2 linked regions of the Geminicoccus roseus DSM 18922 genome follow. The protein of the gene in region 1 binds, or shares a complex with, the protein of each later gene. Links are inferred from orthologs where the notes say so. Each region holds a gene or a part of one and is shown on either strand. Other genes may lie near its edges.

What was found. Proteins that work in one complex are often made in the same cells at the same time.
Region 2: the proteins of accD (region 1) and GEMRO_RS0101375 are in contact, whole or in part, in a solved structure (PDB 8UXZ), measured with the Escherichia coli proteins. The link is inferred for Geminicoccus roseus DSM 18922 from one-to-one orthologs.

What each region holds. Positions count from the first base shown.
Region 1 is NZ_KE386572.1:4,443,803-4,451,694, reverse strand. What follows is about bases 4,893-7,892. They hold accD (acetyl-CoA carboxylase, carboxyltransferase subunit beta), read left to right. Parts: upstream 4,893-5,912; coding sequence 5,913-6,872; downstream 6,873-7,892. Other genes in these bases: GEMRO_RS0121985 (bifunctional folylpolyglutamate synthase/dihydrofolate synthase), read left to right, coding at 6,853-7,892; trpA (tryptophan synthase subunit alpha), read left to right, coding at 5,089-5,916; trpB (tryptophan synthase subunit beta), read left to right, coding at 4,893-5,092. Outside these bases: GEMRO_RS31165 (multidrug effflux MFS transporter), read right to left, coding at 1-343; ihfB (integration host factor subunit beta), read left to right, coding at 718-1,005; GEMRO_RS0122020 (LapA family protein), read left to right, coding at 1,087-1,437; lhpI (bifunctional Delta(1)-pyrroline-2-carboxylate/Delta(1)-piperideine-2-carboxylate reductase), read left to right, coding at 1,439-2,401; pyrF (orotidine-5'-phosphate decarboxylase), read left to right, coding at 2,539-3,237; GEMRO_RS0122005 (phosphoribosylanthranilate isomerase), read left to right, coding at 3,234-3,887; more of trpB, read left to right, coding at 3,884-4,892.
Region 2 is NZ_KE386572.1:4,991-7,741, forward strand. It holds GEMRO_RS0101375 (acetyl-CoA carboxylase carboxyltransferase subunit alpha), read left to right. Parts: upstream 1-773; coding sequence 774-1,730; downstream 1,731-2,751. Other genes in the region: GEMRO_RS0101365 (acyl-CoA synthetase), read right to left, coding at 1-268; GEMRO_RS34820 (zinc ribbon domain-containing protein), read right to left, coding at 382-630; GEMRO_RS26870 (TVP38/TMEM64 family protein), read right to left, coding at 1,702-2,439; GEMRO_RS0101385 (prolyl-tRNA synthetase associated domain-containing protein), read left to right, coding at 2,545-2,751. UniProt on the Escherichia coli protein: Component of the acetyl coenzyme A carboxylase (ACC) complex. First, biotin carboxylase catalyzes the carboxylation of biotin on its carrier protein (BCCP) and then the CO(2) group is transferred by the carboxyltransferase to acetyl-CoA to form malonyl-CoA.

The sequences.
Region 1 (7,892 bases):
GCACCATCCCGGCCGAGGCACCAAGTCCCTGCACCACCCGCCAGGCCAGGAGTTGCTCGATGCTGCCGGCAAAAGCGCAGCCGAGCGAGCCCAGGACGAACAGGCCAAGGCCCGCATAGACAGGCGGCTTGCGGCCGACCGCGTCCGAGATCGGGCCATAGATCACCTGCCCTGCGGCCACCGCCGCCACGAAGCAGAGTACGGTGAGCTGGACGACGCCCTGGTCGCTGCGGAAATCGCTGGCGATCACCCCGAACGCCGGCAGATAGGCATCCACTGCGAATGGTCCGACCGCGATCAGGAGGCCGAGGATCACGGCGTGGCGGAGCATGGTCGCGTTCATGACTAATGGGATCCGGTGAATATTCTGCCGCCGATGACCAGCGAGCGAGGCACACGGATCGTCGACAAATCCGTGACCGACGCGCGACGCCGTCTTCCGGCTACGGGCAGGAGGCACAACCGCGCCATTCTCCATTAGGAGCCTGTTCTAGGCAAGCGGCACTGCCGCCGCATCCGGACAGGCCGGCCGCTTGTTGGTCCAGTTCGCCCAGGTGCCGCACGCCGCCTGTGTCAGCCGCGGTGGAGCTGACGCAGGTGTTCGATCCTTTCTCCTTATGCTTCAACGGGTTGCCTTGTGCTTTCGCTTGACGTGCCCGGCACCTGGGCCGACAAGACGCCGGAAAGCTTGGCAGTCCGAGGAAAGCGATAGCCGGCATGACCCGCTCCGACCTCATCCGCCGCATCGCCGAGGCGAACCCCCATCTCTACCTGCGCGATGTCGAGAAGATCGTCGCGACGGTGTTCGAGGAACTGACCAAGGCGCTGGAGCGGGGCGATCGCGTCGAGCTGCGCGGCTTTGGCGCATTCTCGATCCGCGGCCGCTCGGCGCGCACCGGCCGCAATCCGCGCACCGGGGCCGAGGTGGATGTCCCGGACAAGCGAGTGCCCTATTTCAAGACCGGCAAGGAGCTGCGCGAGCGCCTGAACGTCGGCGACGAGTGACGCCCGCTCCTCTCCGGCCGGGGCTGCTGTCCAGGGCACGCTCCGTCTGATATGCACCGACCTCAACCTTGCGAGGCGTCGATGGTAAAGTTCCTCCGTACGATCCTGGGGCTGATCGGGCTCCTGGTGATCGTCCTGTTCGCGATCGGCAACCGCGAGCCGATCGAGATCTCGCTCTGGCCGACGCCGTTCATGATCGACCTGCCGGTCTATGGGGTGTTCCTGGTGGCCATGATCCTGGGCGTGATCCTGGGCGGCATCGCCTCCTGGCTGGGCGGCCACCAGAAGCGCGCCGAGGCGTCGCGCAGCCGGCGCAAGCTGGCGCTGATGGAGGAACAGGAGGCGAAGCGCCGGCGCGACGAGGAAGCCTCGGCCGCGGCCCTGGCCGCCAAGAACGTCACGCCGACGCGCGCGCTGGCGACGGCCCGCTGAGGTGAGCCAGCCTGCCTTTTTCGGGCCCGCCGAGATCGAGGCCGCGCTGCCCTGGCCGCGCATGGTCGAGGCGCTGCGGGAAGGCTTCGCCGCCGGCGCCGAGGCTCCGGTGCGGCACCACCACGCGGTGCCGCGACCGGGCATGGACCGGCCGGCCGATCTCCTGATCATGCCGGCCTGGCGGCCGGGCTCCTCGACCGGGATCAAGATCGTCCATGTGGCGCCAGGCCACGAGGCCAAGGGGATCCCGTCGATCCAGGGTCTCTATATCCTGTTCGACGGCCCCACGGGGACGCCGCGCGCGGTCCTGGACGGTGCGGCGCTCACCCTGCGGCGCACGGCCGGCGCCTCGGCGCTCGCCGCCTCGTTCCTGGCCCGCGACGATGTCGCCACGCATCTGGTGGTGGGGGCGGGCGCGCTCTGCCCGAACTTCGTCCATGCCCACCGGGCGGTCCGGCCATCCCTGACGAAGACGCTGATCTGGAACCGCCGGCCGGAGAAGGCGGCAGGCGTCGCCCAGCGCCTGCAGGAGCAGGGGCTCGATGCGGAAGCGGTGGCGGACCTCCCCGCTGCGGTCCGGCGGGCGGATCTCATCTCTGCGGCCACCAACTCCACCGCGCCGCTGATCCGGGGGGCGGATGTCCGCCCCGGTACCCATGTCGACCTGGTGGGCGCCTATACCCGCGCGATGCGAGAGAGCGACGACGCGCTGGTCGGCCTAGCGTCGGTGTACGTGGACACCCGCGAGGGGGCGCTCGCCGAGGCGGGCGACCTCCTCCAGGCAATCGACGCCGGCGCCTTTGCGCCGGAGGATATCCGGGGCGACCTGCGGGAGCTGGTTCTCGGGAAAGCCCAGGGACGGCGGTCGGTGGACGAGGTGACCCTGTTCAAGTCGGTCGGCGCCGCGCTGGAGGATCTGGTCGCGGCGGAGGCGGTGGTCGGGGCGCGGCTGCCCAAGGACTGACCGCGTCCGAGTTGAACCGGCGGCAGGAACCACCACTCTATCACTGCCACCGGACTGCCGGTGGCGCATCGCGTTGACGCCTCTGCGACGCTCTGCCAAGCAACGCAGCGGCTTGGACCCTGGACCGGAAGCACCGCTTGTTCACCTCCCCGATCTTCTGCGCCATCGACCGTCCCGATCCGTCCGGGGCGCTGGACCTCGCGCGATCGCTGGAGGGCGCCGTGGGCGGCGTGAAGCTGGGGCTGGAGTATTTCTGTGCTGCAGGCCCGGAGGGGGTGCGTGCCGTAGCCAGCGAAGGGCTGCCGGTCTTCCTGGACCTGAAGCTGCACGACATTCCCAACACGGTGGCCGGCGCCGTCCGCTCCGCCCTGGTTGCGGAGCCGGCGATGCTGACGCTGCATGCCTCGGGCGGCAGCGCCATGCTGCGGGCGGCGGTGGAGGCGAAGCGTCAGGCCGGATCCTCCAGCTGGCTCCTGGCGGTGACCGTGCTCACCAGCCTGGACGACACTGACCTTGGTGCCATGGGTATCGCCGGCGATACCGGAGCGCAGGTCGAGCGGCTGGCCCGGCTCGCGGTCGAGGCCGGTGTGGACGGGCTGGTATGCTCCCCGCACGAGATCGCCAGGCTGCGCCGGGTGGTGCCGGCAGGGATCAAGCTGGTGGTGCCGGGGATCCGTCCCCCCGGGTCCGCCGGGGACGACCAGAAGCGGGTGATGAGCCCCGCCGAAGCGCTGGCCGCCGGGGCGGACGTGCTGGTGGTGGGACGGCCGATCACCGGCGCCGCCGATCCGGCCTCCGCCGCCCGGGCCCTGCTGCAGGGCGCTGCCGGGTCATGACCCTGGTCAAGATCTGCGGCCTGACGGAGCCGGCACGGATCGAACAGGCCTGCGCTGCGGGCGCCGACTATGTCGGCTTCGTGTTCTTTCCCGCTTCCCGGCGCTACGTGACGCCGGAACAGGCCGGGGTCCTGGCCGGCCATGTCTCCGGCACCGTGGAGAGCGTCGGGCTGTTCGTCAATCCGGACGACCGGATCATCGAGACGACCTTGCTGTCGGTGCCGCTGGATGTGATCCAACTGCATGGCGAAGAAAGTCCGGAGCGGGTCGCCGAGATCGGCCTGCGCTTCGGGGTGCGCACGCTCAAGGCCCTGCCGGTGGCGGTGCCCGAGGACCTGCAGGCCGTGGCGGCCTATGCCGACACCGCCGACATGATCCTGTTCGATGCGAAGCCCGTACCTGGGGCGGTGCTGCCGGGCGGCAACGGCTTGCCGTTCGACTGGCGCCTGCTCGAGCAGGTCGAGATCGATTGTCCGTGGCTTCTTGCTGGCGGCCTGACGGTGGACAATCTGTCGACTGCGCTGGCCGTGACCGGCGCGCCGGGCGTGGACGTCAGTTCGGGCGTGGAGACATCTCCTGGCGTGAAGGATCCGGCCAAGCTCGCCGCGTTCATCGCCATGGCCAAGAGTTTTGGGAGGAACGACGGATGAGCCAGCGCAATTCTCTGCGCAACATGCCGGACGAGAACGGGCATTACGGCATTTTCGGCGGCCGGTTCGTTGCCGAGACGCTGATGCCGCTGATCCTTGAGCTGGAAAGCGCCTACGAGGCCGCCAAGAAGGACGAGGGCTTCTGGAAGGAACTGGACGGCTGGTTCAAGGACTATGTCGGCCGCCCCTCGCCGCTCTACTTCGCCGAGCGCCTGACCGAGCATTTCGGCGGGGCCAAGATCTACTTCAAGCGCGAGGAGCTGAACCACACCGGCTCCCACAAGATCAACAACACCGTCGCCCAGGTCCTGCTCGCCAAGCGCATGGGCAAGACCCGGATCATCGCCGAGACCGGGGCCGGCCAGCACGGCGTCGCTACTGCCACGGTGGCGTCGCGGCTGGGCCTGCCCTGCATCGTCTACATGGGTGCGAAGGACATCGAGCGGCAGCAGCCGAACGTGTTCCGGATGCGCCTGCTGGGCGCCGAGGTCCGGCCGGTGACGTCCGGCTCGCACACGCTGAAGGACGCCATGAATGAGGCCCTGCGCGACTGGGTCTCCAACGTCCACGACACCTTCTACGTGATCGGCTCGGTGGCGGGTCCCCACCCCTATCCGGCGATGGTGCGCGACTTCCAGTCGGTGATAGGGCGCGAAACCAAGCAGCAGATCCTGGAAAAGGAGGGCCGGCTTCCGGACGTGCTGATTGCGGCGGTGGGCGGCGGCTCCAACGCGATGGGCCTGTTCCATCCGTTCCTGGACGACGATGTCCGCCTGATCGCGGTGGAAGCGGCCGGCGACGGGATCGAGACCGGCCGCCATGCCGCGGCGATGGCGGCGGGAACGCCCGGCGTGCTGCACGGCTCGCGCTCCTACCTCCTCCAGGACGAGGACGGCCAGGTGGTGGAGCCGCACTCGATCTCCGCTGGCCTGGACTATCCCGGCGTCGGGCCCGAGCATTCCTGGCTCAAGGAGCAAGGCCGTCTGGAGATCGCACCGGCCACCGACGCGGAGACCCTCGAGGCCTTCCAGCTCTGCGGCAGGATCGAGGGCATCCTGCCGGCGCTGGAATGCGCCCATGCCCTGGCGCACATCGCCAAGATCGCGCCGACCATGGACAAGGACCAGGTCATCGTCCTCAACCTGTCCGGCCGCGGGGACAAGGACATCTTCACGGTAGCCGAGCATCTTGGAGTGAAGCTGTGAGCGATCGGATCCGCGAGCGCTTCGCTGCGCTCGCCGCCGAGGGCCGTGCCGGCCTCGTCACCTATCTGTGTGCCGGGGACCCGGACCCGGAGACCTCGCTGGCGCTGATCCGCGGCCTGCCCGGCTGCGGCGTCGACCTGATCGAGATCGGCATGCCGTTCTCCGACCCGATGGCCGACGGCCCTGCAATCCAGGCCGGCAACCTGCGCGCCATCGCGGGCGGCATGAAGCTGGCGAAGGTCCTGGACCTCGTCCGCCGCTTCCGCGAGGAGGACCAAGCCACCCCGGTCATCCTGATGGGCTACTACAACCCGGTCCACCAGATGGGGAAGGAGCGCTTCATCCAAAGCGCCGTCGAGGCCGGCGTGGACGGGCTGATCATGGTCGACCTGCCGCCGGAGGAGGACGAGGAGTTCTGCCTGCCGGCCAAGGCGGCAGGCCTGGACTTCATCCGGCTGGCGACACCCACCACCGATGCGAAGCGGCTGCCGGTGGTGCTGAACAACGCCTCGGGCTTCATCTACTACGTGTCGATCACCGGCATCACCGGCTCGGCGGCGCCGGTGGCCGACCAGGTCGGCGAGGCGGTCCGGCGGATCAAGTCGTCGACCACCCTGCCGGTGGCGGTGGGCTTCGGCATCCGCACGCCCGAGCAGGCCGCGGCCATCGCGCGCCATGCGGATGCGGCGGTGGTGGGATCGGCGCTGGTCGACCTGGTTGCATCAAACCTGGACGAGGCAGGGAAGGCCAGGCCGGGCCTGGTCGAGACGGTCCATTCCCTGGTCCGCGACCTGGCCGCGGGCGTGCGCGGAGCACGGGCATGAGCAACTGGCTGACCGACTATGTCCGCCCGAAGATCCGGGCGCTGGTGAGCCGCAACCCGGACCTGCCGGACGATCTCTGGCGGCAGTGCACGTCCTGCGAGCGGATGATCTTCCACCGCGACTTCGAGCAGGCCCAGCGGGTCTGTCCGCATTGCGGCCACCACATGCGGGTCGATCCGTCGTTCCGCTTCGAGACCCTGTTCGACGCGGACAGCTGGCAGCGCATCGAGCTGCCCAAGGTCGCCGCCGATCCGCTGAAGTTCCGCGATCAGAAGAAGTACGCGGACCGGCTGAAGGAGGCCCAGACCAAGACCACCCGGCAGGACGCGCTCGAGGCGGCCCACGGCAAGATCGACGGCATGCCGGCAGTGATCGCGGTGATGAACTTCGCCTTCATGGGCGGGTCGATGGGCACCGCCGTGGGCGAGGCGTTTCTGGCCGCGGCCAAGCTCGCGGTGCTGCAGGAAGCGGCCTTCATCGTCTTCACCAGCTCCGGCGGGGCCCGGATGCAGGAAGGCGCGCTGTCGCTGATGCAGATGGCGCGCACCACCGTCGCGGTGGAGATGGTGAAGGACAAGCGGCTGCCCTACATCGTGGTGCTGACCGACCCCACCACTGGTGGCGTCACCGCCAGCTTCGCGATGCTGGGCGACGTGCAGATCGCCGAGCCGGGTGCGATGATCGGCTTTGCCGGCGCGCGGGTGATCGAGCAGACCATCCGCGAGAAGCTGCCCGAGGGGTTCCAGCGCGCCGAGTATCTGCGCGACCACGGCATCGTCGACATGGTGGTGCACCGGTTCGACCTGCGCCCGACCCTGGTCCGGATCCTCGACCTGCTGTTGCGCAAGCGGCGCGAGTTGAAGGCCGAGCCGGCCGCCGAGCCCGTTGTTCCCGCCACCGTCGGCGAAGCGCCCACCCTGGAACTGGTCAAGGCGAGTGAGCAGCCCGTCGAGTGACGAGATCCTGGCGCGGCTGATCGACCTTCATCCCAAGAAGATCGACCTCTCCCTGGCCCGGATGGAGCAGATCCTGGCGGAGCTGGGCCATCCGGAGCGGAAGGTGCCGCCGGTGATCCACCTCGCCGGGACCAACGGCAAGGGCTCCACCGGCGCCTGCATTGCCGCAGCGCTCGCAGCCCAGGGTCAGCGCGTCCACCGCTACATCTCGCCCCATCTGGTCCGCTTCAACGAGCGGATCATGCTGGACAACCGGCCGATCGACGAGGCGCGCCTCACCGAGCTGCTGGAGGAGGTCGAGCGGATCAATGCCGGCCGGCCGATCACCTTCTTCGAGATCACCACGGCCATGGCGTTCCTGGCCTTCGCGCGCTTTCCGGGCGATGCCCTGGTCCTGGAGGTCGGCATGGGCGGGCGGCTGGACGCCACCAACGTGGTGGACCGCCCGGCTGTCTCGATCATCACCCCGGTATTCCTGGACCACGAGACCTATCTGGGCGGGACGATCGACCTGATCGCCACCGAGAAGGCCGGGATCCTGAAGCCGGGGGTGCCGTGCGTGGTGGCGCCGCAGGACCCGGAGGGGCTTCGGGCGATCGAGCGGCGCGCGGCGATGCTGGACACGCCGCTGCTGGTCCATGGCCGCGACTGGTGGTTCGAGCAGCACCCCGAGGCGCTGATCGTCGAGGATAACGGCGAGCGGCTGGAACTGCCGCGCCCTGCCCTGGACGGCCCGCACCAGTATGCCAACGCCGCCACCGCGGTGGTGGCGCTCCGGCGTCTTCCGCCGAAGCTCTGCCCGGGGCCGGCAGCCCTGGCCGCGGGCGTCTCCCGGGCCAGCTGGCCCGGACGCTGGCAGCGGCTGTGGTCCGGGCCGATGACCGACCTGCTTCCGCCGGGCTGGGAACTGCGGCTGGATGGCGGCCATAATCCCGCGGCGGCGCTGGCACTGGCGGCGACGCTGGACATGCTCCCGCCCAGGCCGCTGCACCTGGTGGTCGGCATGCTCAACACCAAGGA
Region 2 (2,751 bases), 4.4 Mb from region 1 along the record:
TGTTCGGCAGCATCGCGGCCACGGTGTCGCCCGGCCGGATGCCCAGCTTTTCCAGCGCCGAGCCCAGGCGCCGGCAGCGCTCGTTCAGCTCCCGGTAGGTGCGGCGCAGCCCGCCATGCACCACCGCGAGCCGCTCGGGGAAGATGCCGGCGGTCCGCTCCAGGAAGGTGATCGGGGTCAGCGGCGCGAAGTTCGCGTCGTTGCGGTCCAGGCCGACCGCCAGAGCCCCCTCGTCCGGATGGCCCGCATACCGCACCTGCTCCGTCATCGCTGCACCTCCTCCCGCGTTCCGCGAGGTCCGTGCACAGTCCCGACGCCACGTCAAGCAAAGGCCCGGCAGATAGCCCGATCCTCAGCCCGTCGCCGGACGACGCCGCCCGGTCAGTGCACGCAGCCGCCGGCCCCGCAGCCGCAGCCGCCACCGGCACTGGCGGAGCTGGCCCGGTCGCCGACGTCGCAGGCGAAGGCCGGCCGCCCGGCCTGCGCCCCCTTGCCCAGCATCGGCCGGGCCATGGCGCGCGGCGCCGGCGTCGCGCAGCTCGGGCAGGCACGCGGCCGGTCGCTCTCGCTCATCGAGGACCAGTCCTTGAACACGCCGTGCAGGGGGCAATCGTAGGTATAGAGGGGCATGACCGGATCGACGCATTTGGAGGAAAGGAACCCGTGCAGGCTTAACCGTTCAGGAGCCGCGTTGACACCCCTGCCGGCCGACGCCACATCGGCACCTGGGTTGCGCGCGGGCGGGCCGGTGTCACGACGAACGGGTAAAGCGATTGAGCCAGCTGCTGGATTTCGAGAAGCCGATCGCCGAGCTGGAAGGCAAGGTGAAGGAGCTTCGTCACCTGGCCACCGGCTCCGAGCTCGACCTGCAGGAAGAGATCGTCAAGCTGGAGAGCCGGGCCGCCAAGCTGCTCTCGCAGACCTATGCCAAGCTGAACGCCTGGCAGAAGACCCTGGTCGCCCGCCATCCGGACCGGCCGCACTTCAAGGACTATGTCGCCGGACTGGTCGAGGACTGGACCCCGCTGGCCGGCGACCGCGCCTTTTCCGACGACAGCGCGATCCAAGGCGGGCTTGGCCGGATCCGTGGCCGCTCGGTGGTGGTGATCGGCCATGAGAAGGGCCACGACACCGAGGCGCGGGTGAAGCACAATTTCGGGATGGCCCGGCCGGAGGGCTATCGTAAGGCGATGCGGCTGATGCGGCTGGCCGAGCAGTTCGAGCTGCCGGTGGTGACCCTGGTCGACACGCCCGGCGCCCATCCCGGCATCGACGCCGAGGAGCGTGGCCAGGCTGAGGCGATCGCCCGCTCGATCGAGACCTGCCTGAGCCTGAAGGTGCCGGTGGTCTCGGTGGTGGTCGGCGAGGGCGGCTCGGGCGGCGCCATCGCGCTCGCGGTGGCCGACCGCGTCCTGATGCTCGAGCACTCCATCTACTCGGTGATCAGCCCGGAAGGCTGCGCCGCGATCCTGTGGCGCGCCAACGACAAGGCGTCCGAGGCGGCCGAAGCGCTCAAGCTCACTGCCCAGGACCTCCTGGAACTCCGGCTGATCGACGCCGTGGTGGAAGAGCCCTTGGGCGGCGCGCACCGGGGCCGCTCCACCACGATCGGCCGGGTCGGCGATGCGATCGAGAAGCATTTGGGCGAACTGGACGGCGTCGGCGGCGATGACCTGCGCCGCAACCGGCGCGAGAAGTTCATCAAGATGGGCCAGGCCATCGAGGCCTGAGGCTGAAAGCCGTCCCCTCCCGCCCCCAGGCCGGCCGGGTCCGCAGCCAGCGCCAGGCAACCGGAACCAGCGCCAGCGCCGAGACGGCCAGGAGCGGCCCCAGCACGGCAGGATCGGTCATGATCGCCAGGTCGGGGCTGCCGCCGGCGGCGAACACCGCCGCCAGGCCGGCGCCGATGCTGGCCAGCACGTAGGTCGCAGGCGCGATTCCAATCGCGGTGGTCGCCGCGAACACGCCAAGCGGCACCCTGAGCAGGGCTGGCACAGTGTTGGTGAGCCAGGCCGGCATCACCGGCACCAGCCGGATCACCAGCAGGTAGCTCCACATGCCGCTCTGGAAGCCACGCTCCACCGTCTGCAGCCAGGGTCCCGCCCAGCGGCGGAGCGGTTCGCCCAGGCTGGTGCGGGTTACCAGGAAGGTCACCACCGCGCCGAGCGTGCCGCCGATGACCGAGAGCGTGCCGCCCCAGACCGTACCGAAGGCGAAACCCAGGGCCACGGTGATCCACAGCGCGATGGGCAGGCAGGCGGCCACCGCCACCGCATAGGCCAGGACCGCCAGCAGCGGCGCTGCGACCGGGTATGCATCGACCGCGCGGCGCAGCCCGGCGTGATAGGCGCGCAGCGTCTCCTGATCCACATCGCCCAGCAGGATCCAGCCCAGGAGCCCGAGGGCGACCAGCAGGAGGGCAGGCAGGGTTCGCTTCACCTCGGCTCCTCAGGTCCGGCCCCCTTCATTGTGTGGCGACCTTGTCATCCCTAACGGGCAAAGCTAGTTCGCGCTCCAATGGAATCACGCCGGGACGAGTTACCGATGAGTGCGCGCGACAAGTTGATGGGCCTGCTGGCCGAACTTGGCATCGTGGTCCGGACGGAGGAGCATCCGCCCGTCTACACCGTCGAGGAAGCCCAGGCCCATACCGCCCATCTGCCCGGCGGCCACTGCAAGAACCTGTTTCTCAAGGACAAGAAGGGCGAGTTGTACCTGGTGGTGTGCCTGGACGACCAGCAGGTCCGGGTG